DNA from 3 places in the Brevibacterium sp. K72 genome. Region 3 is predicted to be linked to each of the others. Evidence: riboswitches for the same ligand, from Rfam matches in the RefSeq annotation. Region 3 holds a riboswitch; each other region holds the start of a gene.
The links. A riboswitch is a leader RNA that binds a small molecule or an ion and turns the genes downstream of it on or off. The one in region 3 is predicted to bind thiamine pyrophosphate.
Positions count from the first base shown of each region.

Region 1: it holds a riboswitch for thiamine pyrophosphate, as region 3 does, so the genes downstream of both, thiO (glycine oxidase ThiO) here and thiM (hydroxyethylthiazole kinase) in region 3, are expected to answer to the same signal.
Region 2: it holds a riboswitch for thiamine pyrophosphate, as region 3 does, so the genes downstream of both, ACQ1RG_RS07250 (TenA family protein) here and thiM (hydroxyethylthiazole kinase) in region 3, are expected to answer to the same signal.

Region 1 is NZ_CP191582.1:2,492,375-2,499,734, reverse strand. Features, by position in the region: gene arsM (arsenite methyltransferase) at 1-527, shown strand, start outside; gene ACQ1RG_RS11175 (ketopantoate reductase family protein) at 653-1,567, opposite strand; gene thiE (thiamine phosphate synthase) at 1,564-2,241, opposite strand; TPP riboswitch at 2,265-2,367, shown strand; gene thiO (glycine oxidase ThiO) at 2,358-3,539, shown strand; gene thiS (sulfur carrier protein ThiS) at 3,536-3,772, shown strand; gene ACQ1RG_RS11155 (thiazole synthase) at 3,774-4,559, shown strand; gene moeB (molybdopterin-synthase adenylyltransferase MoeB) at 4,556-5,722, shown strand; gene ACQ1RG_RS11145 (SRPBCC family protein) at 5,706-6,185, opposite strand; gene ACQ1RG_RS11140 (mismatch-specific DNA-glycosylase) at 6,234-6,875, shown strand; gene ACQ1RG_RS11135 (thymidine kinase) at 6,892-7,360, opposite strand, start outside.
Region 2 is NZ_CP191582.1:1,646,308-1,653,667, forward strand. Features, by position in the region: gene ACQ1RG_RS07235 (phytoene desaturase family protein) at 1-438, opposite strand, end outside; gene ACQ1RG_RS07240 (hypothetical protein) at 516-1,709, opposite strand; gene ACQ1RG_RS07245 (dihydroxyacetone kinase subunit DhaK) at 1,873-3,561, shown strand; gene ACQ1RG_RS07250 (TenA family protein) at 3,549-4,232, opposite strand; TPP riboswitch at 4,230-4,332, opposite strand; gene ACQ1RG_RS07255 (ATP-grasp domain-containing protein) at 4,350-5,366, opposite strand; gene ACQ1RG_RS07260 (VOC family protein) at 5,484-5,846, shown strand; gene ACQ1RG_RS07265 (HutD family protein) at 5,913-6,413, shown strand; gene ACQ1RG_RS07270 (hypothetical protein) at 6,631-7,360, shown strand, end outside.
Region 3 is NZ_CP191582.1:108,709-116,068, forward strand. Features, by position in the region: gene thiD (bifunctional hydroxymethylpyrimidine kinase/phosphomethylpyrimidine kinase) at 1-631, opposite strand, end outside; gene thiE (thiamine phosphate synthase) at 628-1,335, opposite strand; gene thiM (hydroxyethylthiazole kinase) at 1,332-2,192, opposite strand; TPP riboswitch at 2,180-2,283, opposite strand; gene ACQ1RG_RS00560 (sugar ABC transporter permease) at 2,519-3,730, opposite strand; gene ACQ1RG_RS00565 (ATP-binding cassette domain-containing protein) at 3,727-4,548, opposite strand; gene ACQ1RG_RS00570 (substrate-binding domain-containing protein) at 4,569-5,687, opposite strand; gene ACQ1RG_RS00575 (LacI family DNA-binding transcriptional regulator) at 5,806-6,873, opposite strand; gene ACQ1RG_RS00580 (GNAT family N-acetyltransferase) at 7,000-7,360, opposite strand, start outside.

The DNA of each region.
Region 1 (7,360 bases), 1.4 Mb from region 3:
GGGATGGCGAACGGGTGCTCGATCTCGGTTCGGGCGGTGGTCTCGACGTCCTCCTCTCCGCCCGCCGGGTCGGTGCCACCGGATTCGCCTACGGGGTGGACATGACCGATGAGATGCTCGCTCTCGCCGAGGAGAACCGGGCGAAGTCGGGCCTGACGAACGTCGAGTTCCTCAAAGGCACGATCGAAGCCGTCCCGCTCCCGGACGCCGCCGTCGACGTCGTCATCTCCAACTGCGTTATCAACCTCTCCACGGACAAGCACTCCGTGCTCAGCGAGATGTTCCGCGTGCTCGCTCCGGGCGGGCGCATAGGAGTCTCCGATGTCGTCTCCGAAGACCGTCTCAGCCCGCAGGAGCGCAGTGAGCGCGGGTCGCATGTCGGCTGCATCGCCGGGGCCCTGTCACGAACGGAGTATGTCGACGGTCTTCGCGCTGTCGGATTCGTCGACGTCGCGGTCGACTTCACGCGTGAGGTCGCCGACGGCATGCACTCGGCGATCGTGCGGGCGGTCAAGCCGGCCGGCTGAGCCTGGAAACATCGCTCGCCCTCGTGCTCTCCGGTCTCGCCGAGGCGGCCCATCGTCTCCGCGCAGGCGGCGGCCGGTGCGCGCGGGCTTCCGAAACCGTGGCCAGGCTGCAGACCCCTCTCCGGTCATCCCGCCCGGTCGATCTCGCCTGCTCGCAGCTGCACGAGAGTGAGGTCGAGCAGCGGGGTCGCGACCCCGAGTCCCGCCGCGGTCGCCGCGAGGCTGCCGAGGATGTGCTCGGTCTCGTTGGGCAGTCCGGCGGTGACGTCGCGATAGAGCGATGAGGTGAATGAGGAGCCCTCGGCGGTGAGCATCGAGAGCGTCACCGCGCGGGAGCGCGCCGAGATCGGGTGTCCGGCGCCCATCGCCACGGCTTCGAGCTCGTCGACGATCGCGACGACGTGGGGTTCGCCGCCGGCGGCCATGATCGCCCCGACGGGCGCCCGGAAGAGGCACGTGACCACGCCGGCTGCGGCGATGAAGACCCACTTCTCCCAGAGTGCGTCATCGATGGCATCGATGACCTGGAGGCGGAAGCCGGGGACGTCGAGGGCCTCGACGATCCCGGAAGGCACCTCTCCCCCGCCGAGGCGGCCGATCGTCATCGTCGCCATGTCCGTCATCTGCACAACGTCGTATCCGCGCATCGTGCCGATGATCTTCACGAGGCCCCCGAGCACCTGCCCGGGGAACTCCCTGTCCAGGCGGTCGATATGGGCCATGCCGTTGAGGAACGGAATGATGAGCGTGTCCGGCCCGATCGCCGGGCGAATGTCGTCGATGACCTGGTCGAGGCCGCCGGCCTTGACGGCGATGAGGACGAGGTCCGCAGGGATCGGGTTCGCTGCGAGCTCCTCGGCGGTCGTCACGGCCACCGGGTTCGTCCTGTCCTCGTCGGGGCCGATGAAGCGCAGCCCCGATGCGCGCAGCGCCTCGGCGCGCTCGGGTCGGACGAGGAAGGTGACGTCACGTCCGGCTTCGACGAGGCGGGTGCCGAACGCTCCCCCGGTGGCCCCGGCTCCGGCGATGAGGATCCTCACAGCTCTCCCTTCAGGGTCGCTGCCGCTGCGGCGGGATCATCGGCCTCGGTGACGGCGCGGACGACGACGATGCGCTCGGCTCCGGCTTCGCGCACCGCGTCGAGCCGCTCACCGGCGGCGATGCCGCCGATCGCGAACCAGGGGGTGTTCACCCGTCCGGTGATCTCCCGCAGGGGCTCGAGGCCGACGGCCGGTCGCCCGGGTTTCGTCGGGGTCTCCCACACGGGCCCGAGGCAGAGGTAGTCGATGTCGGGGTCGGCGTCGGCGGCGAGCGCCTGGTCGATCGAGTGGGTCGAGCGGCCGAGGAGGACGTCGGGTCCGAGCACGGCACGGGCCTGGCCGCTCGTGAGGTCACCCTGTCCGACGTGGAAGACGTCGGCGCCGACGAGGAGGGCGACGTCGGCACGGTCGTTGACGGAGAAGAGCCTGCCATGGCGGCGGGCGGCGTCCCGGAGGACCTCGAGGGCGGCGATCTCCTCTCGTGCCTCCAGGCTCTTGTCGCGCAGCTGGATGATGTCGACGCCCCCGGCGTATGCGGCGTCGAGGAACGCGGCGAGATCGCCCTGCTTGGTTCTGGCATCGGTGCAGAGGTAGAGGCGGGCCTCCTCGAGCGAGCGCCGACGCGCGGTTCGAGTCGTGGTCTGCGTGTCTCGCTGGGCGGAGGACGTTGTCATCGCGGGAACCATGCTCCTAGAGTAGAGGAGTTCGCGGGAGCCTCGCTGGGAGGCTGAGAGGGCTTCGTGCCGACCGCCGCACCTGATGCGGGTCATGCCGCCGGAGGGAGAATACAGTGCACGTCATCGTCGTCGGGGCCGGGATCATCGGGCTCGCCACAGCATGGGAACTGCGTGGCCGGGGAGCGTCGGTCACGCTCATCGACCCCGCACCCGGCGAAGGGGCCTCGTATGCCGCCGCCGGCATGATCGCCCCGGCCGCGGAGATCGCATGGGGCCAGTCCCCGCTCTTCCCCCTCATGCGCACCTCTGCCGATCTCTACCCCGACTTCGCCTCGCGACTCACCGCCGAGACCGGGCACGACCTCGGCGAGACGAGAACCGAGACCCTCGTGTGCGCCGGAGACAGGGCGGACCTCGCGACCCTGCGGGACCTGCGCGCTCTGCAGACCGAGGCGGGGTCCGAGGTAGAGCTCATCACCGGGTCGCGGGCCCGTGATCTCGAGCCTGCGCTCTCGCCGGGGGTGAGCGGGGCGGTGCGCATCCCCGGCGACCATGCGATCGACCCACGACGGATCACCGGCGCCCTGCTCTCGCTCCTCGACGACGACATCGTCCGTGAGGAGGCGACCGGACTCGTCCGCGTCAGCGGCCGAACAATCGGTGTCACCCTCGCCGATGGGCGCAGCCTCGCGGCCGACCAGATCGTCCTCGCCGCCGGAGAAGCGGCGGGATCGATCGCAGGCACCCCCGACCTGCCGCTGCGCGCCGTCCACGGCGACATCATCCGGCTGCGCACCGACCCGAGCGCGCCACCGCTGCTCACCCGCACCATCCGCGGACTCGTCGCCGGTCGGCCCGTCTACATCGTCCCCCGTCCCGACGGGGAGCTCGTCCTCGGCGCCACGTCCCGGGAGGACGGTCGCCCCGGGGTGCTCGCCGAGGGCGTCCACCGTCTCCTCCACGACGCCGAAAGGCTCGTGCCCGGGATCCTCGACGCGGAGGTCACCGAGATCACTGCCCGTGCCCGGCCTGGTTCCCCCGACGATCTCCCGTTCGTCGGGCGCACGGATCCCGGCTGCGTCGTCTCCACTGGGTACTTCCGCCACGGGGTCCTCCTCACCCCGCTCGGGGCCCGCTTCGGCGCCGACCTCGTCTGCGGCTCGGACTCCCCGTGGCTGCCCGCAGGGGCGCCCGCGGCCCTTGCTCCCCGCCGCTTCTCCGAAGCCGCACAGTCGAACGAGAGCCCGTCTCCGCGCCTCGTGGCGGCGATGACCACAGCAAGGAAGGAACCATGACCATCACACTCAACGGGGAGAGCAGCGAGCTCGCCTCAGGCACCACGGCCCGCTCGCTCGTCGAGCACGTCACCGGCAGGCAGCTCGCGACGGACGGGACTCCCGTCGACGGAGGCCGTCTCGGGGTGGCCCTCGCCGTCGACGGTGAGGTCATCCGCCGTGGACTCTGGGCCGAGTTCGCCATCGTCGACGGCCAGACCGTCGACATCGTCACCGCTGTGCAGGGAGGCTGAGATGAGCTGGACGATCGACGGAGCGACCTTCGACTCCCACCTCGTCATGGGCACCGGAGGGGCGAGCACCCTGAGCATCCTCGAGAACGCACTGACCGCCTCGGCGACGGAGCTGACGACCGTGGCGATCCGCCGTTTCGACGCTGACGCCAGGGACTCGGTCTTCGCCCTCCTCGAACGCCTCGGCATCCGCTCCCTGCCGAACACCGCGGGCTGCTATACCGCCCGGGACGCTGTGCTCACGGCCAAGCTCGCCCGGGAGGCGCTCGAGACCTCGTGGGTCAAACTCGAGGTCATCGCTGACGAGGATACCCTCCTGCCCGACCCGGTCGAGCTCTTCCGGGCGGCCGAGGAGCTCGTCCTCGACGGGTTCACGGTCTTCGCCTACACCAACGACGATCCGGCGCTCGCGAAGCGCCTCGAGGACGCCGGGGTCGCCGCGGTCATGCCGGCAGGGGCCCCGATCGGCTCGGGTCTGGGCATCCTCAACCCCCACAACATCGAGACGATCGTCGCCCGTGCGCAGGTGCCCGTCATCCTCGATGCCGGCGTGGGCACGGCCTCGGATGCGGCGCTGGCGATGGAGCTCGGGTGCACGGCCGTGCTGCTCGCCTCGGCGGTCACCCGCGCCCATGACGCACCGGCGATGGCTCGGGCGATGGCGCTCGCCGTCGAGGCGGGCCGCCTGGCTCGGGGCGCGGGACGGATCCCCAAGCGTCCGCTGGCACTCGCCTCCTCACCTCACGAGGGCAGGGTCACCACGGAGAACCTGGTGATGGGGCCATGAGCGGGACACCTCTGCGCCCGCTCGTCGAGCCCGTCGACGCGCTCACGCCCGATGAGCTCGCCCGGTACGCGCGGCATCTCAGCCTCCCAGAGGTCGGAGATCTCGGCCAGCGGCGGCTGCGGGCCGCGCGGGTCCTCGTCGTCGGCGCCGGCGGCCTCGGAGCCCCGGTGCTCCAGTACCTCGGGGCGGCGGGGATCGGACTCCTCACCGTCATCGACGACGACCGCGTCGAGGTCTCGAACCTTCAGCGCCAGATCCTCCATCGCGATGCCGACGTCGGCCGCCCCAAGGCAGACTCGGCCAGGGATGCGCTGCTGCGCCTCGACCCGCATCTGTCCGTGACCGCCCTCGCGGAACGCCTGAGCCCGGACAATGCACTCGAGCTCTTCGCCGCCCACGATCTCGTCATCGACGGTGCGGACAACTTCGCGACCCGGTATCTGTCCAACGATGCCGCCGAGCTCACCGGCACCCCGCTCGTGTGGGGGACGATCTTCCGCTTCGAGGGCCAGGTGAGCACCTTCGTGCCCGGTCACGGACCGATGCTGCGCGACCTCTTCCCCGACATCCCCGACGCCGATTCGGTGCCCACCTGTGCCGAGGGAGGAGTCCTCGGCGTCCTCTGCGGTCTCGTCGGATCGACGATGGCCGCCGAGGCCGTCAAGCTCATCTGCGGCATCGGGGACCCCCTCATCGGCAGGCTCCTGCGCACGGATGTGCTGGGGACGACCTTCACGACGCTGCGTTTCTCCGCCGACCCGGATCGGCCTGCCGTGACCGACCTCACCGAGGTCGCCGTCGCGTGTGCGGCTCCCCCGGCAGCTTCGGCGCCCGCCGTCGACGAGGTCACCGTCGCCGAGGCTCGTGCGTTGGGGGCCGACGCGGTCATCGTCGATGTCCGCGAGGAGTGGGAGCGGCAGGTCCAGTCCATCCCCGGCACCGTCCATGTGCCCCTCGACGTCGTCGTCGACCGGGGGTGGCCGGCCCTCGCCGAGGTGGTCGGCCCCGCCACCGACATCGTCGTCCACTGCCGGTCGGGAGTCCGGTCGGCGAAGGCCGTGGCGGCCGCGGCTCCCGGCACTCCGGAGGGAGTGCGCCTGCGCTCGCTGGCCGGCGGGATCGAGGCCTGGTCCGCCGCGGACTCCCCTACGCCCGCGCGCTGAGGCGACGGCGCAGGCCGGTCTCGCCTGCGGCCATGACCGCGGCATGCATCCTGGCCGACAGGGGGCGCAGCAGGCGTGGGGCCAGACGCGTCGTCGTCACGCACCACACGGCATCGATGACGGTGAGCGGTCCCGACCGGCGCAGCGTCCACACCCCGGTACCGCGCAGGTCCCCCTCGGCGCTGAGCACGACCTGCCGGGGCGGGTCGATCGCTTCGATGCGCAGCATCATCGACAGGGAGAGGCCGAGGGGGCTGCGCACACCGATCTGCGCCCTGGAGCCTTCGGCGAGCGTTCCGTCGACAGCGTGCACCCACGCCAGTCCCGGCCACCAACCAGGCCAGTCGTCGATGGCGGAGAGCACGTCCCACACCGGCTCGACCGCTTCGGCGACGCGCCAGGTCGTCTCGAAGTGGAACGGAGCGGACTCGCCTGATTCCGCTCGGGTGTGTGCGTGGCTCATGCCGGACCTCCGTTCGGCTCGTCGTCCTTCGACGGTAGTCTGGGGGACGTGTCCGAGGAAAGCCGCAGCTCCCGCAGACCGTCCCCGCTGGCGGGACGGAAACCGACCAAGGACGATCTCGCCCGCTTCGCCACCGACGATCCCGATGCGATCGACGATGTGCTGCCCGCGGGTTCCGGGCAGCTCTCCCTCCTGATCGTCGGCATCAATCCGGGTCTGTGGACGGCGGCGGTCAACGCCCCGTTCGCCCGCCCCGGCAACCGCTTCTGGCCCTCGCTCCACCAGGCGGGGCTCACCGACCACCTCGTGGATGCGTCTCTCGGCCTCTCGATCGAGGATGAGGAGCATCTGCTCTCCCGCGGCATCGGCATCACCAACCTCGTCGGTCGGGCCACCGCGAGAGCCGATGAGCTGAGGAACGAGGAGTTGCGCGACGGAGGGGCGAGGCTCGTCGAGCGCCTCTCGGAGATCCGCCCGAAGGCGGTGGCGATCGCCGGCATCACCTCGTTCCGCATCGCCTTCTCCCAGCCGAAGGCCACACTCGGGGTCCAGGACACGTCCCTCATTCCCGGCTGGCCTGCGGACATCGAGCTGCGGGTCGTCCCGCAGCCGAGCGGTCTCAACGCGCACTACAACATCGCCGCTCTCGCCGAGATCTGGCGACAGGTGTGGGCCGACATCGCCGACTGACCGCAGAGCGTATGGGTCAGGGCTCCGTTGCGGTGCCGTGTCCGAAGTGCTCTCGGCAGCGGGCGACGTACGAGTCGAGGCCGCCGATGTGGCTGGCGTCGATGTCGGTGGCCGACCCGGCGGGTGCAGCGGCGATGCGCTCGTGGAAGACGGCGTCGCGCCCGCACACCGTGCACACTGCCGTGAGCTTCGTGACGTCCTCGGCAAGTGCCATGAACGTCGGCAGTGGTTCGAACGGATCACCGTCGAAGGTCACGCACAGTCCCTCGACGATGACATCGATGCCGCGGGAGAGGAGCTTCTCGACCGCGGGCACGAGGTCGGGGCCGAAGAACTGGGCCTCATCGATGGCGACGAGGTCGACGTCCTCGGCTCGGGCCGCCTCGGCGAGGGAGGCGACGTCTCCGACGGGAACGGCGGGCACGGTCACCCCGATGTGGGAGGTGACGGCGGAGAGCTCCGCCCTGGTGTCGAGGGAATGGCTG
Region 2 (7,360 bases), 1.5 Mb from region 3:
CAGCGACCGCTTATCGCCGAGGGAGAGCCAGATCGTGTCGTCGACGCGCTCGAGGAGGGGACGGAAGAACCGGTCCCATTCCGGTCCCGCCTCGCCGAGGTGCTCGACCGTCTTCGCAAGATCGTGGAAGGCCAGCGCGGCGGGCCGACCGTCGAGCGGCTGGGCGTAGGAGATCTCCGGGGTCGTGAACTCGAGTCCGCGGGCCCGGAGGTCGAAGTCGACGAAGAAGGGGCTGGCGATCGCGAGCGGGTGGACGGCCGAGCAGATGTCGTTGACGATCCCCGGGGCCAGCCCGAGGTCGAGAGTGCGCGAGCCGCCGCCGATCGTCGGCTGGGCTTCGAGGACCTCGACCGAAAGCCCCGCCCGAGCCATGGTGACGGCGGCCGCCAGACCGTTGGGGCCGGATCCGACGACGACGACATCAGGCTGGGTGCTCATGGCTTCAGTCTAGGTCAGACGCCCGAGGCGGGCTGAGAGTGCGTGCCGCGGGCTGCGCGCTGCGGTGCGAATCGCGATCAGAACTCGCCGATCCCGTTGTGGAGGATGTCGCGCAGGGCCGAGCGGATGAGGCCGAGCTCTTCGAAGCCGTCGAGCTCGGCGTCGCCGAGGACGACCGTGTCCGCCGTCAGCTCCCTGACGCTCACGACGCTGCTCGTTCCCAGTTGGTCGGTGCCGAAGAGGAAGAGGTTCGCGACGATCGGGGTCTCCCCCTCGGGCAGGGCGCGAGTGGCAAGTGCTCCCACCCGCGGGTCGAGGGGGCCGGTCGGTGAGTCGGCGGGGACGAGGGTGCTGAGCTCGGGAAGCGTCTCGCGGGTCAGCCGCGAGGCCTCGTCGTCTTCGTCGAAGCTGTCGATGAGTCCGAGCTCGAGTTCGAACGCCGTTCTCGAGAGGACGCCGGTGAGCAGGTTCTCGTCGAGGAGCGGTGTGCGTCGGGTGTACCACCGGATGACGTCGTCGGCGTCGTTGGTGAGGATGAGCGACCAGACCGCGCTGACATCGACGTCGGCGGGCAGGGGGAGGAAAGCCCAACCGGCGAAGAGGTCCCCGAACGTCGTGACGGGAGGCGGCGGCACTTCGGCCGCCGGGCCGGTCGACTCTGCCGCGGCTGCGGTGGTGCGAGCGTCGCCTGCCGACGCCCCGGCGTCGTCGGCCTCGTCGTCGAAGGGGCTGAAGGAGAGCGTCTCGGCGAAGCGCATCTGCGCGACACGCAGCAGGCCCTCGATGAGTTCACTGCTGACGTCCTCGTTGAGGAGTTCGACGTTGCCGGATTCGAACGGGTCGTCGTCGCAGAGGATGGCGACGTAGCGGCCGGTGGGTTCGTGGCCCTCGGGCAGAGGGTAGATCTTCAGCCGGGACAAGGCCGCCGAGGCCTCCTCGACGAGGACGTCGCCGCTGAGATCGGACAGGGTGCTGTTGACCGGGGCGTCGGCGCTCGTGCCGTCGGTCTCCTCGTCGACGTCGTCGTCGACCCATGCGTTCGCCGACTCGGTCTCGACGAGGAAGCCGGCGATCTGCGAGAGGATCGTCGCATACGACGCGCCCTCGGTGGTCCGTTCGATCCACCCTGTCTCGCCGTCCTCATCCTCCGTCTCGAAGTATCCCCACACCATGGTGGGGAAGAACTTCGGCGGCACGGATTCGATGATGTCGGGGCGGAACAGCCCGAACGGGATCCATTCGGAATCGTGGTCGACGGGGGAATCGTTCATCGGTCAATAGTGCCACGAGCCGGGCGGATCCGCCGACGGTCGGCAGGTGAACAGCCACCCTGCCACTCCGCCGGGCAGGTATAGCATGGCACCGTCCGCACAGCCGGTGGCCGTCGACTGCCCACCGGACCGGCACACGACGCTGACCTGCGAAAGGATCTCCATGAGCGCGTTCTTCGTCTCGCCCACCCCGACCATCAGTGCCCTGCGCGGCTTCGCCCGCGCCCACTCGGACCGTGTGGCCCTCACCGAGGACCCGCTCTTCGTCCGCTCCCGCACCCGGACCCCTGAACGCCGAGTCGGCCTCGTCTCCGGCGGCGGATCGGGCCACGAGCCCATGCACGTCGGTTTCGTCGGGCAGGGCATGCTCGATGCGGCAGTGCCCGGCGAGGTCTTCGCCTCCCCGCACAACGCGCAGATCTACTCCGCCTCGCGCGCCGTCGCCGGAGCAGACGGGGTCCTCCACATCGTCAAGAACTACACCGGCGACGTCATCAACTTCGCCATCGCCGCCGAACGCCTCCAGGCCGCGGGCATCCCGACACGCACCGTCATCGTCGACGACGACATCGCCACCGACAGCGACGAGACCGAGACCGGCCGCCGGGGCACCGGAGCGACCGTCGTCGTCGAGAAGATCCTCGGTGCCGCCGCCGACTCCGGGCTCGGGCTCGACGAACTCGCCGACCTCGGCGCCGAAGTGGCCGACCGTTCCCGCAGCCTCGCCGTCGCCGCCCGCGCCCAGACCGACTCCCACACAGGGAGGCCCGCCTTCGATCTGGCCGAGGGAACGCTCGAGTACGGGGTCGGCATCCACGGTGAACGTGCCGCTTCCTCGATCGACCGGGAGGACTTCGACGCACTCGTGGCGAGGATGGTCGACGAGGTCCACGCCGCCGTCGCAGGCGACCCCGCCGACGGCGACCTCCTCGTCTTCGTCAACGGACTCGGTGCCAGCACGCAGATCGAGCTCTTCAACGTCTTCGACGCCGTCACCCGCGCCCTCGAAGCCAAGGGCGAGAAGGTCGCGGCGTCCCTCGTCGGCGACTACGTCACCGCCCTCGACATGACCGGCTTCTCGATCACGCTCACCCGAATGCAGCCGCAGTGGTTGGACTGGTGGGAAGCCGCCACCTGCACTGCGGCCTTCCCCGCGCCCGTCGCCGACGGCACACCGACCGCATCTATCGCCGAACGCGTTACCGACCAGGGTGGCGCAGACGAGACCGACGTGGGCACACTGCGCACCCGCGCACAGGATCGCAGCACCGACCTCGAGACCGCCGTCGTCATCCGCTTCGCCGAACTCGCCGAAGAGCATCACGGCCACCTCACGCGACTCGACCAGGTCACCGGTGACGGCGACTTCGGCGACAACCTCCGCGGCGGTCTCCGCCATGCGACCCGACTCATGGAGGAGGCCGACGCGGCGGGATTCGCCGCCGCCGAACGTGCCTTCCTCAACGGCGTCGGCGGCACGAGCGGGCCTCTGCTCGGCCTGCTCTTCCAGGAGCTCAACGCCGGATACGCGAAGCTTGGGGACGACGAGCACCCGAGGACCGTCTGGGAGCAGGCGACCGCGGCTGGCTCGGCGGCGATCCGCCGCGTCGGCGGAGCCGAGCCCGGCGACCGGACGGTCATCGACGTCCTCGAACCGACCGCCTCAGCGCTGAGCGGAGGATTCGCCTCGGCCGCCGAGACGGCCGCCGACGCCGCCCAGGCCACGGCCGAACTCCAGGCCAGGCGCGGTCGTGCGAGCTATGTCGACGGGCGCGGCCATGGCACCCCCGACGCGGGCGCGGTCGGGATCTCGCTGCTCTTCACCGCGGCCGCCGAGGTCTACGAACGCTGAGCCCGGTACGCCTCATCGAAGAACGCGCGCTCGAGCCCGACGGCCCGCCCCCACAGCGCGGTCAGCCGCTTTCGGGTCGTGACCGACTCGGCGTCATCACCCCGGGGAAAGACGCGTTCGAGTTCGTCGACGAGGAACTGCACCCACGCGGAGAAGTCCTCACCGCGGTGGAGGTCGATCCAGCCGACGTGGACGGCACGGGTGGGCATCTCCCGCTCGAGCTCACCCCAGTCGAGGTAGAGCCATTCGGCGATGACGAGGACGACGAGGAGATCCGGGTACGACGCCGAGGCGACGGCGGTCCGCATGACCTCGCGGAAGCCTTCTGTCGGAGCGAGGAGGACAGGGTCGGCGTAGTCGTCCTCGGTCACCCCTACCTCGGCGAAGGCGCGGATGAAGTACGAATCCTCATCGGCTTCGAGGAACCCCAGCTGCCGGGCGAAGCGGAGCTTCGCCTCGATCCGGTCGGCATGCGCGACGCACGCGCCGAGCATCGCGAGAAAATCCTCGAAGAACTGGTAGTCCTGGACGAGGTAGGTCGCCATGACGTCGTCAGGCACGGTGCCCGCGAAGAGCTCCTCGACGAACCGGTGGCCGACCGCGGCCGACCAGTCCTCGTCCGCTGAGTCGCGCAGCGCCTCGACGGCGCCGCCCTGGGACACAGTGATCATTCGTCTCCTCCAACTTCCTCCGCCGGCATCATCCGGATCAGGTGTAAGGGTCTGCCTTCGCACTCTCAGCGCCGGGTCAGGCGCTCCCCTGTGGTGGTCTGAGACTATCAGGCCCGGTCAGGGCACGGGAATGCCCGCAACCGCGCCGAGGCGCAGGCTCAACTCCTCGGCGATGCGCGCTGCCGCGGGCTGCCGGCCGGCCGCACGCTCGGCCTCCTCGACGGCCGAGTTGTAGTTCGTGTTCGTGTTGATGTCGTAGACGACCTGCCGGCCGTCGGTGGTCTCGATGAACTCGACACCGGCGAAGTCGATGCCGAGGTCGCGGAGCAGTTCCTCGAGTCGGCCGATGAGCGGGGTCTGTGCGGTGATCTCCTCGCGCCGGGTGAACTGGCTGACCGGCGCCGAGGCGGTGCGCTGGTCCCCGGCGGTCCCAGCGGTCAGGATCTCGCACGCGTCGGCGGGGCAGAGTTCGAACGAGCCGGCAGAGACATCGACTCTCACGGCATAGTGAAACCGGCCGCCGATGAACTCGGCGCGGGTGATGAACGGTGCGGCCGGCTGCAGGTACTCCTGGATGAGGGTGATGCCGTCGATCGGCTCGTCCGCGCCGTCGGGTCCGAAGTCGGCGATCGCCTGCTCGAGGTCGGCGTGGGAGTCGAACCGGCGCACGCCCAGGCCCTTGCCGCCCTGGTTGTGCTTGGTGATGAACGGGGGAGCGAAGTCCGCAGCCGCCTCGGTGATCGCGGTGCTCCCGAACGCGGCGGCGGTCCTGGGGACGTCGAAGCCGTGGGCTGCGAGTTCACGGTGCTGGCGGATCTTGCTGACCTCGAGCTCGTAGACGTCGGAACCGTTGATGACCGTCCGACCGGCGGCCTCGAGCCACGCGAGCACCGCCCGGCCGAAGTCCTTGACATGCGGGTCGGTGCGCGTGTGCGAGGACGCGGAGAGGCGGGACCAGAAGAGGGCCTCGGGCGGCTCGGCGGCCAGGTCGATCGTCGCTCCGGGCAGCAGCCATTCGACGTAGTCGACGCCCTGGGACTCGAGCGCCTCGGCGAAGGGGGTGATCCACTCCGGGTTGTCGTGGATGATGTAGACCGCGGGCCTGTCGGCGACGGGCAGCTGCTGGGTGCTCATGGAAGGCCTCTCGATGTCGTGTCGGAACGCTGGACGTATTGCTCAACAATCCTACGGGTCCGGGGATTCCCGGCCGAAGCCGTTCACCGCGTCCGTCCACCGGCGTAGACTCAGGCTATGGCTATCGCAAAGCAGCCCGTGATCGTTCTCGACGCTCCGGATGCTGGTGAGCTCGCCCGCTTCTCCGGCGACCTCCTCGACTGGCAGGTCCGCGTCGACGACGACGGCACGTGGGCTGAGATCACATCCGACTCCTGGCCGCCCATCTGCTTCCAGCAGGTCGAGGACTACCACGCCCCGAGCTGGCCCAGCCAGGAGCATCCGCAGCAGATGCACATCGACGTCATGGTCGACGACCTTGACACCGCAGAGGCACAGGTCATCGAACTCGGTGCCGGCAAGGCCGCGGTGCAGCCGGGGGAGACCTTCCGCGTCTTCCTCGACCCCGCCGGCCATCCGTTCTGCCTCTGCGTCAGCTGAGGCGGTGCCGGCCGACTGAGGCGGCGCGGGCCAGCCGTGACGGCGCCCGCGTCTACGATGGCGAGCATGGACCTCATCGCGTCGTTCGACGACATCGCACCGAGACCGTGGGCCAATGGCGCAGGTGAGACGACCGAACTCGTCTCACTCGACGAATCCGCGCGCCTCACCCCGGATCGCCGCCGGTGGCGGCTGAGCATCGCCCGCCTCGATCGTCCGGGTCCGTTCTCGTCCCTGCCCGGACTCGATCGGATCTTCTGTCCCACCGCCGAGGTGGTCCTGTCGATCGACGGCACCCTCCACCGGGCGGGCCCCGGGCGTCCCCTGCGTTTCAGCGGCGATGCCGACGTCGCTCTCACCGAACTGCGAGAGTTCTGCTTCGCGATCAACCTCATGACCGAGCGCGAAGGCGACCACCCTGCCCTGACGATGCTGCCCGCACCCGCCGAGCGGCCACGATTCGTCCTCACACTCGAACCGGTCGAGGGATGGGGGCGGTTCACCCTCCTCGAACTCGACGGTTCCGAGGAGCTGCCGGGCCGCCTCGGCGTCATCGAGATGAGCTGAGGAGGGGGAGGCTCCGGTCGCGCCCACACGGAAGCGAATCCTGAGGAAAACGTGCGAGTCGGGTGTACCGGCGGTCACAGGTCGAGGCGTCGTTGCTGGTCATCAGCGGAGTCGTCGGCCGGGCGTCCAGGAGGCTCCCAGGCTCGGGTGGGCCCGGTCAGGGTCTCTGGACTTCCACGGAGAATACTGGGAGCTGACACACGTTCTGGGAGGTACTTTGGCGTCGCAACAGAGAGACCCGCACAACTCGTCCGATCCCGCAGGCGCGAACGGCGCCGCGGGATCGATGCCGCAGCCGACCCCTGGTGCCCAACCGACCCCTGGTGCCCAGCCGACCCACGGCACCCAGCCGTCACAGACGCTGCCGCTCATCACCGAGGAGATGACAGCGGCGCATCCGGCGACGACCCCGGTCATGCCGCCCAACCCCATTCGTCATGATGCCCAGCCCGCGGCAGCACAGCCGACGGCAGCGCAGCCCGCTGCGGGGCATACCGAGTCCACGGCTGTCGCGCCCGCCGTGGCACAGGATGCTCAGACCGGCGAGGACCAGGACGGCGAGAAGAAGGAGAAGTCCGGGAACGGGATGTCGGCCACCCAGCTGCTGGCCGGCGCCGGTGCGGCAGCGACGTCATCGGTCATCGGCGGACAGCTCGGCGTCGCCGGCACCGTCATCGGCGCAGGCATCGCGAGCATCGTCACTGCGGTCGCCGTGAGCCTCTACAGCAAGAGCCTTGAGAAGGGCAAAGAAGCGGTCAAGGAGGTCGGCGCAAAGCTCGCCCCCGCGGTGAAGAAGGGTGCAGGTCTGCCGCTTGCCGGAGGCGGAGCTGCCCTCGGTGGGGCGGCCGCGGCCGCCGGTCCCCAACTGCGCACCCCTGACGCGAACCCGGACGCGAACCCTGACGCCACCGCCGTCTACGGAACGACCTCGCCGACCGGCGGCACTG
Region 3 (7,360 bases):
GGGTCGCGATCCGAGGGTGGGCGAACTCGGTGACCTCCCCGTCGGCGGTGACGAGGATGTCGGCGACCTCGCCGTCTGCGGCGTGCCCGCCCTTGAGGAGGACGGCGCGCGTGCCGCGCGCGACGAGCTCCCTGGCCTGGTCGCGCATCTGCTCAGGGGTCGTCGCCTCGGGCACGTCGTCGCCGAGGAGGAGGGCCGCCTCGGGGAGGTTCGGGGTGATGAGGTCGGCGGCCGGGAGCAGGCGCGTGCGCACGGCGTCGACGGCATCGACCTCGAGGAGGCGGTGTCCGGAGGTCGCGACCATGACGGGGTCGACGGTGAAGAACCCGAAGTCGGAGGTCGCTGCCCGGTCGACGACGAGGTCGACGAGCGACCGGGATCCGAGCATGCCCGTCTTCGTCGCGTCGACGGGCATGTCATTCAGCACGCTGTCGAGCTCATCGGTGACGAAGTCCTCGTCGATCGGGTAGACGCGGGACACCCCGTGGGTGTTCTGCGCGACGAGGGCGGTGATCGCCGTCGTCCCGAGCACGCCGAGGGCGGTGAACGTCTTGAGGTCGGCGTGGATTCCCGCCCCGCCGCTCGGGTCGGTGCCGGCGATCGACAGCGCGATCGGTGGTCGCTCGCTCATGCCTGTTCCCCGTCCTTTCGGGTGCCGTCGCCGAAGGCGTCGAGGAGGTCCGCGGCCGCCTGCTCGGGATCCTCGGCGCGGCAGATCGCGGAGACGACGCAGATGCCGACGAGTCCTCGTCCCCGCAGTTCGTGCGCGCGCTCGGCGTCGATGCCGCCGATCGCGACCGCGGGGATCCCCGCCGAGGCGGTGAGTTCGCCAAGGCGGTCGGGACCGATCCCGGCCGGGGCGTCGGTCTTCGTCGTCGTGTCGAAGACCGGTCCGATGCCGACAAGGTCGACGCCGCCGGTCTCCTGGGCCGTGGCGAACTCCTCGGGTTCGGCGGCGGAGAGGCCGACGAGGGGGCCGTCGCCGAGGAGGTCGCGCACCTCGGCGACGGGGGTGTCGGTCTGGCCGACGTGGATGTGGACGTCGCTGCCCTCGTCGAGGAGGCGGCGGGCGACGGCGACCCGGTCGTTGAGGAAGACGGGAACGCGGCGGTCGGTCCCGGCGGTCGCCTCGGTGACGGCGGTGATGACCTCACGGGTGAGGACGAGGAATTCGGCGTCGTCGATGTCCTTGTCGCGGACCTGGACGACACCGGCTCCCCCGGTCACGGCCGCGCGCACGGTCTCGGCGACGGTTCGACCCGCCCCGGCGCACTGCGCGGTATCGGTGACGAGATAGAGGCGGGTGTCGATGCCCGCGAGCCGATCCCCGCTCATACTGTGGTCACCTCGACCCGGGCGCGGCCGATCCGTTCGTCGTCGGTGGTGAAGAGCGCGTCGAGGAAGTGCACCGAGTAGGTGCCGGGGCCGAGGGCCCCGGTGGCGGCGGCCTCTCCGGCGACGGCGAAGTGGGCGTGGGCGGCGACGACTGCGGTGAAGCGCTCGAACGCGGCCGATCCTGCCGGGCCCGCCTGCGAACTCGTCCCCGCCGGCGGGACGGCGGCGAGGTAGGCGGCGGTCACGGCGCCGAGTGAGCAGCCGGTGCCGATGACGAGCGGCATGAATGAGTGTCCCCCGTCGACGCGGGCGATGTGGTCGGCCCCGTCGATGTGGGCGACGATGGCGTCCCGGGCACCGGAAACGGCGACGATGGCGCCGGTCGTGCGGGCGAGCTCGGCGGCGGCCGGGAGCACGGCGTCGACCTCGTCGGTGGACTCGACCCCGCGCCCGCCCGCTCCGGCTCCGGCCAGTGCCGCGATCTCCGAGGCGTTGCCGCGGATCGCGGTCGGGTGGGCGGCCGCGGCGCGGCGGATCCGGGTGGTGCGGTGGTCGGCAGCGCCGATGCTCACGGGGTCGAGCACCCAGGGTTTGGCATCCTCGGTGACGGCGTCGACGGCGGCGTCGGCGGCGAGGAACTGCTGGTTCGTCGCTGTGCCGAAGTTGACGAGCAGACCGCCGGCGAGGTGGGCGAACTGCGCGGCATCGGCGTCGTGGTCGAGCATCGCCGGTGACGCCCCGACGGCGAGGAGCACGTTCGCGCTGAACTGCTGCACGACCGTGTTCGTGATGCATTGGATGAGCGGGTTCGACGCGCGCAGCCGCGCATGCGCCGACGACAGGTCGATGTCGGTCATGACGATCCCTTCGCTAGCATGGCCCAGATCAGGTTCGATGGGTGTTCTCTCAGCCCTGCGCGAGTCGCACCGGGCACCCCATGTCATTTGCCCCCGACTGTATCACCGACACCTAGGGGGCGACGACGGCGCCCGCACGGCCCACCGCCGCGAACCCACCCGACCCCACTTTCAATCCAGCCGCCCGGCCCCGATGATTCACTTTTCGTCCGATCGATCTGGTCTTGAACCGACTGATCGGGCGAAAAGTGACTCAGTTCCGCCTCGGCGACCGACCCAGCTGCCTACCGGCAGCCGTCAGACCTCTGTCGCCCACCCTCCGACGCCTACCCTCTGCCGACGTAGCGCTGGCCGCGGCGGCTGATCGCGTCGATGACGACGGCGGTGAGGAGGACGAGCGCGGTGATGATCTGCTGCGCATCGGAGTTGAAGCCGATGAGGTAGAGGCCGTTGTTGATCGCTCCGACGACGAGCGCCCCGAGCACAGCGGCCCACGCCGATCCGCGCCCGCCGAAGAGCGAGGTGCCGCCGATGACGGCCGCCGCGATGGCGTTGAGGAGGTCCTGCGTGCCGACGAGCGTCGATCCCGCGTTCGTCGTCACCCCGGCCTTGACGAAGCCGAAGAGCGCGGCGAGGACACCGGCGGTCATGAACACGCTGATGCGCACCCAGGTCACCCGGATGCCGGCGCGCCGGGCGGCCTCGACCTTGCCGCCGACGGCGTAGATCGATCGGCCGTACTTCGTCTTCCGCAGCACGAGGTCGATGACGATCGCGATGACGAGCATGAGGAAGAACGGCATCGCCAGCCCGAAGTCCTGGTTGACGAGGATGAGGAAGCCGAAGACGACTGCGGTGAGAAGGACGATGCGGATGATCACCGACGTCCAGCTCGCGCTGTCGAGTCCGGCGTTGTGCCGCCGCAGCTTCGAGTGGATGAGCCCGGCGGCGAAACCGATGACCGCGACCGCGCCGAAGACGTACGCCCACATCGCGGGGAAGTAGTAGCTCGCGAAATCGAAGGCGAACGTGTCGGCCATCGAGAGGTTCTTCTGCGTGCCGAGCGTCGTCAGGGTCAGTCCGGTGAACGCGAGCAGACCGGCGAGGGTGACGACGAAGGCGGGAATGCCGACGACGGCGAAGAACCAGCCCTGGATGGCACCGACGACGAGGCCGAGGAGGAGCATGATCGTCAGGGCGATGAGCGGGGGCACTCCCTGGCGGACGACGAGGACGCCGAGCACGGAGGCGCAGAGTCCGCCGAGCTGGGCGAGCGAGAGGTCGATCTCGCCGAGGAGGAGGATGAGGTTGATCCCGAGGGCGAGGATCGCGAGGTAGGCGACCTGCGTGGAGAGGTTGACGAGGTTGGCAGGGGAGATGAAGTTGCTGTTCGCCGACTGGAAGACGATGACGATGATGACGAGGGCGAGGATGACCGGGAACGAGCCGAGCTGGCCTTCCCTGATCCGCCGGACGAAGGTGCGGACGAACCCCTCCTGCGAGATCCGTTCGTCAGTGATGAACGAGTTCCGGGTCATCGGCGCTCACCCCTGCGTGCCGCCCGCTGGGTGACGACGTTGTCGTTGGCTCCCGTGATGGCGGCGATGAGGACGTCGGTGCGCTCATCACCGGGGAAGTCGCCGGCGTCCTTGCCCAGGCGCAGGACGTGGACGCGGTCACACACGGCTTGGACGTCGGCCATGTTGTGGCTGACGAGGAGGACGCCGAGGTCGCGGTCGCGGAGGCGTTCGATGAGGTTGAGCACCTCGGCGGTCTGGGCGACTCCGAGGGCCGCGGTCGGCTCGTCGAGCATGACGATCGACGGTTCGCCGAGGAGGGACCTAGCGATCGCGACTGTCTGCCGCTGACCACCGGAGAGGGCGGCGATGGGCACCCGGACGCTGGGGATCTTCGCCGAGAGGCTGCGCAGCAGCTCCCACGACTTCGCCTCCATGGCGACTTCGTCGAGGACGCCGGCCCGGGTGTCCTCGTGGCCGAGGAAGAGGTTCGCCACCACGTCGAGGTTCTCGCACAGGGAGAGGTCCTGGAACACCGTGGCGACCCCCGCCTTCTGCGCGTCCTTGGGTGAGGAGAACCTCTGCGGGCGGCCGTCCATGAGGAGCTCGCCGTCGTCGGCGCCATGGACGCCGGCGATGATCTTGACGAGCGTCGACTTGCCGGCACCATTGTCGCCGACGAGCCCGACGACTTCGCCGCGGCCGATGGTGAGATTGATGTCGGTCAGTGCCTGGACGGCACCGAAGCGCTTGGATATTCCGCGCAGTTCGAGCACGGGCTGTGTGGTCGCCGACGCCCGCCCGAACGCGGGCGTCGGCTCGTTCGTCTGTGAAGTCATCGGCGTGCGCTCAGCGTCCCCTACTCGATTCCGGCATCGGCGCAGAGCTTCTCATCGATGCCCGAGCAGATGTCCGAGGCCTTGATCTGGTCGCCGACGATGTCCTTGATCGTGTCCTTCGTGACGACCTTGGCTTCGACGAAGTCGGTCGGCGTGTCCTTGTACGTCGTCGCGGCCTTCGGCTCCTCGCCGTTGGCGAGCGCGACCGCGGCCTTCGCCGCGTACTCGGCCTGCGGCGGGATGGACTTGTAGATCGTCGCGTACTGCTCGCCCTTGAGGATGTTCTGCAGGCCGTCGACTTCGGCGTCCTGGCCGGTGACGACGGGTTCCTGCTTCGCCTTCGTCGTTGCGGCGAGCACCCCACCGGCCGTGCCGTCGTTGGCCGCGTAGATCGCGATCGGCTTCTCTCCTCCGCCTTGCAGCTGGCCTTCGACCCACTGCCGGGCGTCATCGGGGTTCCAGTCGAGGGTGTCGTGACTGGCGGCGATGTCGACGCCGGCGGCCTTGAGGGTCTCCTCGGCACCGGCCTTGAAGTCGGCGGCGTTGGGGTCCTTCGGGTCGCCGTTGACCATCCACACCGGCCCGGACTTCGGGTCGACGCCCTTGGCCTTGAGCCCGTCGAGGAGGGCCTGACCCTGAAGGTTGCCGATCTTCTTGTTGTCGAACGAGGTGTAGTAGTCGGCTCCGTCGAAGAAGCGGTCGTAGGAGACGACGGGGATCTGCTTCGCTTCGGCCTTCGCCAGGGACGACGCGACCGCCGAGGCGTCGACCGGGTCGAGGACGATGACGTCGACTCCTTCGGTCACCGCAGCCTCGAACTGCTGCTGCTGTTGGGAGGCGTCCTGGTTGGCGTTGCGGTATTCGACCGTCGCATCCGGGTTCGCTTCGGCGACGTACTTCTCGAAATTCGGCTTGTCGAGCGACTCGTAGCGGGTGGTCTTCGACTCGGGCAGGAGAAGGGCGATGGTGACGTCACCGTCGGAGCCGGTACCGGATCCGGCCTCGTCGTTGCCCTGGCCCTTCTGGTTGCCGCAGCCGCTGAGGGCGAGCGCGGAGATCGCGACGGCGGCACCGAGGACGGTGAGCCGGCGGTGGGCGCGCCTCGGCGATGCTGATTCGCGGGTGTGGGAACTGCGCATTCTCGAAACCTTTCCTCATTCTGACAACGTTGTCAGGATGGTAGTCATATTTCGCTCACCGATGAGGTTTGTCAACTGTCCGCGCGGAATTCCCTCCGAGGATCCGACAGCCGCCTGCTCAGCGTGCTGCGACCTGGCGCGGTGACTCCTCACCGCTGCCGCGACGGATGAGGCGGACCGGGGTGAGGCCGTTCGCCGAGGTGAGGAGGGGTATCGACCCTGTTCCGGAGCTGCGACGGTGGTCCCCCGTGAGGACCCGCACCGCCTCGGCGGACATCGCGTCGACATCCGGGTCGACGACGGTGACGTCGAGGAGGTCTGCTCCGGGGAAGTCGTCGATGCCGACGACCGCGGGCCATTGGTCGAGTCGCCGGCTCGCGTCGATCGCCCCCATCGTCACCGTCGCAGAAAGCGTGATGAGCGCGGTCGGGGCGGCCCGGGACCCGAGCAGGGCGGCGACGACGTTCTTCGCGCTCGACTGGTCGTGGGCACCCGTCTCGAGGTAGGCCCGCCAGCCGATGTCCCCGCGACCGGCGAGGACCTCGCGGATGCCTGCGAACCTCCGCGCCTGCGATTCGATCAGGGATCGGTCGCCGATGACGCCGATGCTGATATGACCGTGACGGACGAGCTGTTCGGCGGCTCGGCGGCCCGCGGCGACGTCGTCGGCGCCGATCGTGGTGATTCCGGGTCCGGCGACGGCGGGATCGAGGGAGACGACCCCGACTTCTCCTGGCTTCGCCGAGGCGGCCTGCCCTGCGACTCGGGCGTAGAGGTCCGCGGACTCCGGCTGCGAGCACACGACGCAGATCCCCGACATGTCCCCGCCGAGGCAGTCGTCGACGAAGCTGCGCTCGATGTCCGGGTCTCCCCCGGTCACGGTGACGACGGGACGCAGCCCGCGGTCGGCGAGGTCGTGTTCGAGGCGGGCGAGGATGCGCACTTGGAGGGGGTCGCCCATGTCGGAGAGCACGACTCCGATGTAGGGCGAGCGACTGCCCTCCCGCAGCCGGCGCGCGGCCGAGTTGAGCCGAAATCCGAGCTCCTCCGCAGCCGACTCGACCTTGGCGGCGGTGGTGCTGGCGACGTGCTTCTCCCCGTTGAGCACGCGGGAGGCCGTCTTGATGCTCACTCCGGCGCGCTCGGCGACCGTGGCCAGCGTCGGCCGGTCGTGCTGCTTGACCATGTGTGCGCCTTCAGGACAGTCCGGAGCATCGGCCCCGGCAGCCGCCTCGGAGCAGACGACCGTGGGATCGATGATAGCCGGAGGCCGGGAATTCCACCCAGCAGCGGGCAACCGGCGGCCCGCCACTCACCGTCCCACGGGGTTGCGCATCGTTCCCGCATAGATGAGCGAATCGGCCTGGTTGCCGAGGTCGACCATCTGCGTCGTGTTGCGCAGCTGCAGACGGTTGAGGCACGAGTGCTTGAAGCGTCCGGCGCGCAGGTCGATGTCACCCGCGAGCCCACGGGCGGTCTCGGGATGCGTGGACTCGTAACGGTCGAGCACCTCGGCGACAAGCGACCAGAACCGACCGGCGGCGAGGATGCCGTCGACGTCGAGGATCCCCGCGAGGTGGCGCAGCACCCCATCGAAGACGTCGGTGAAGATCGACAGCGCCTTCTCCTCCCCCGGCACGATCGCCCGGATCCGCTCGACCTCGGTCGGCAGT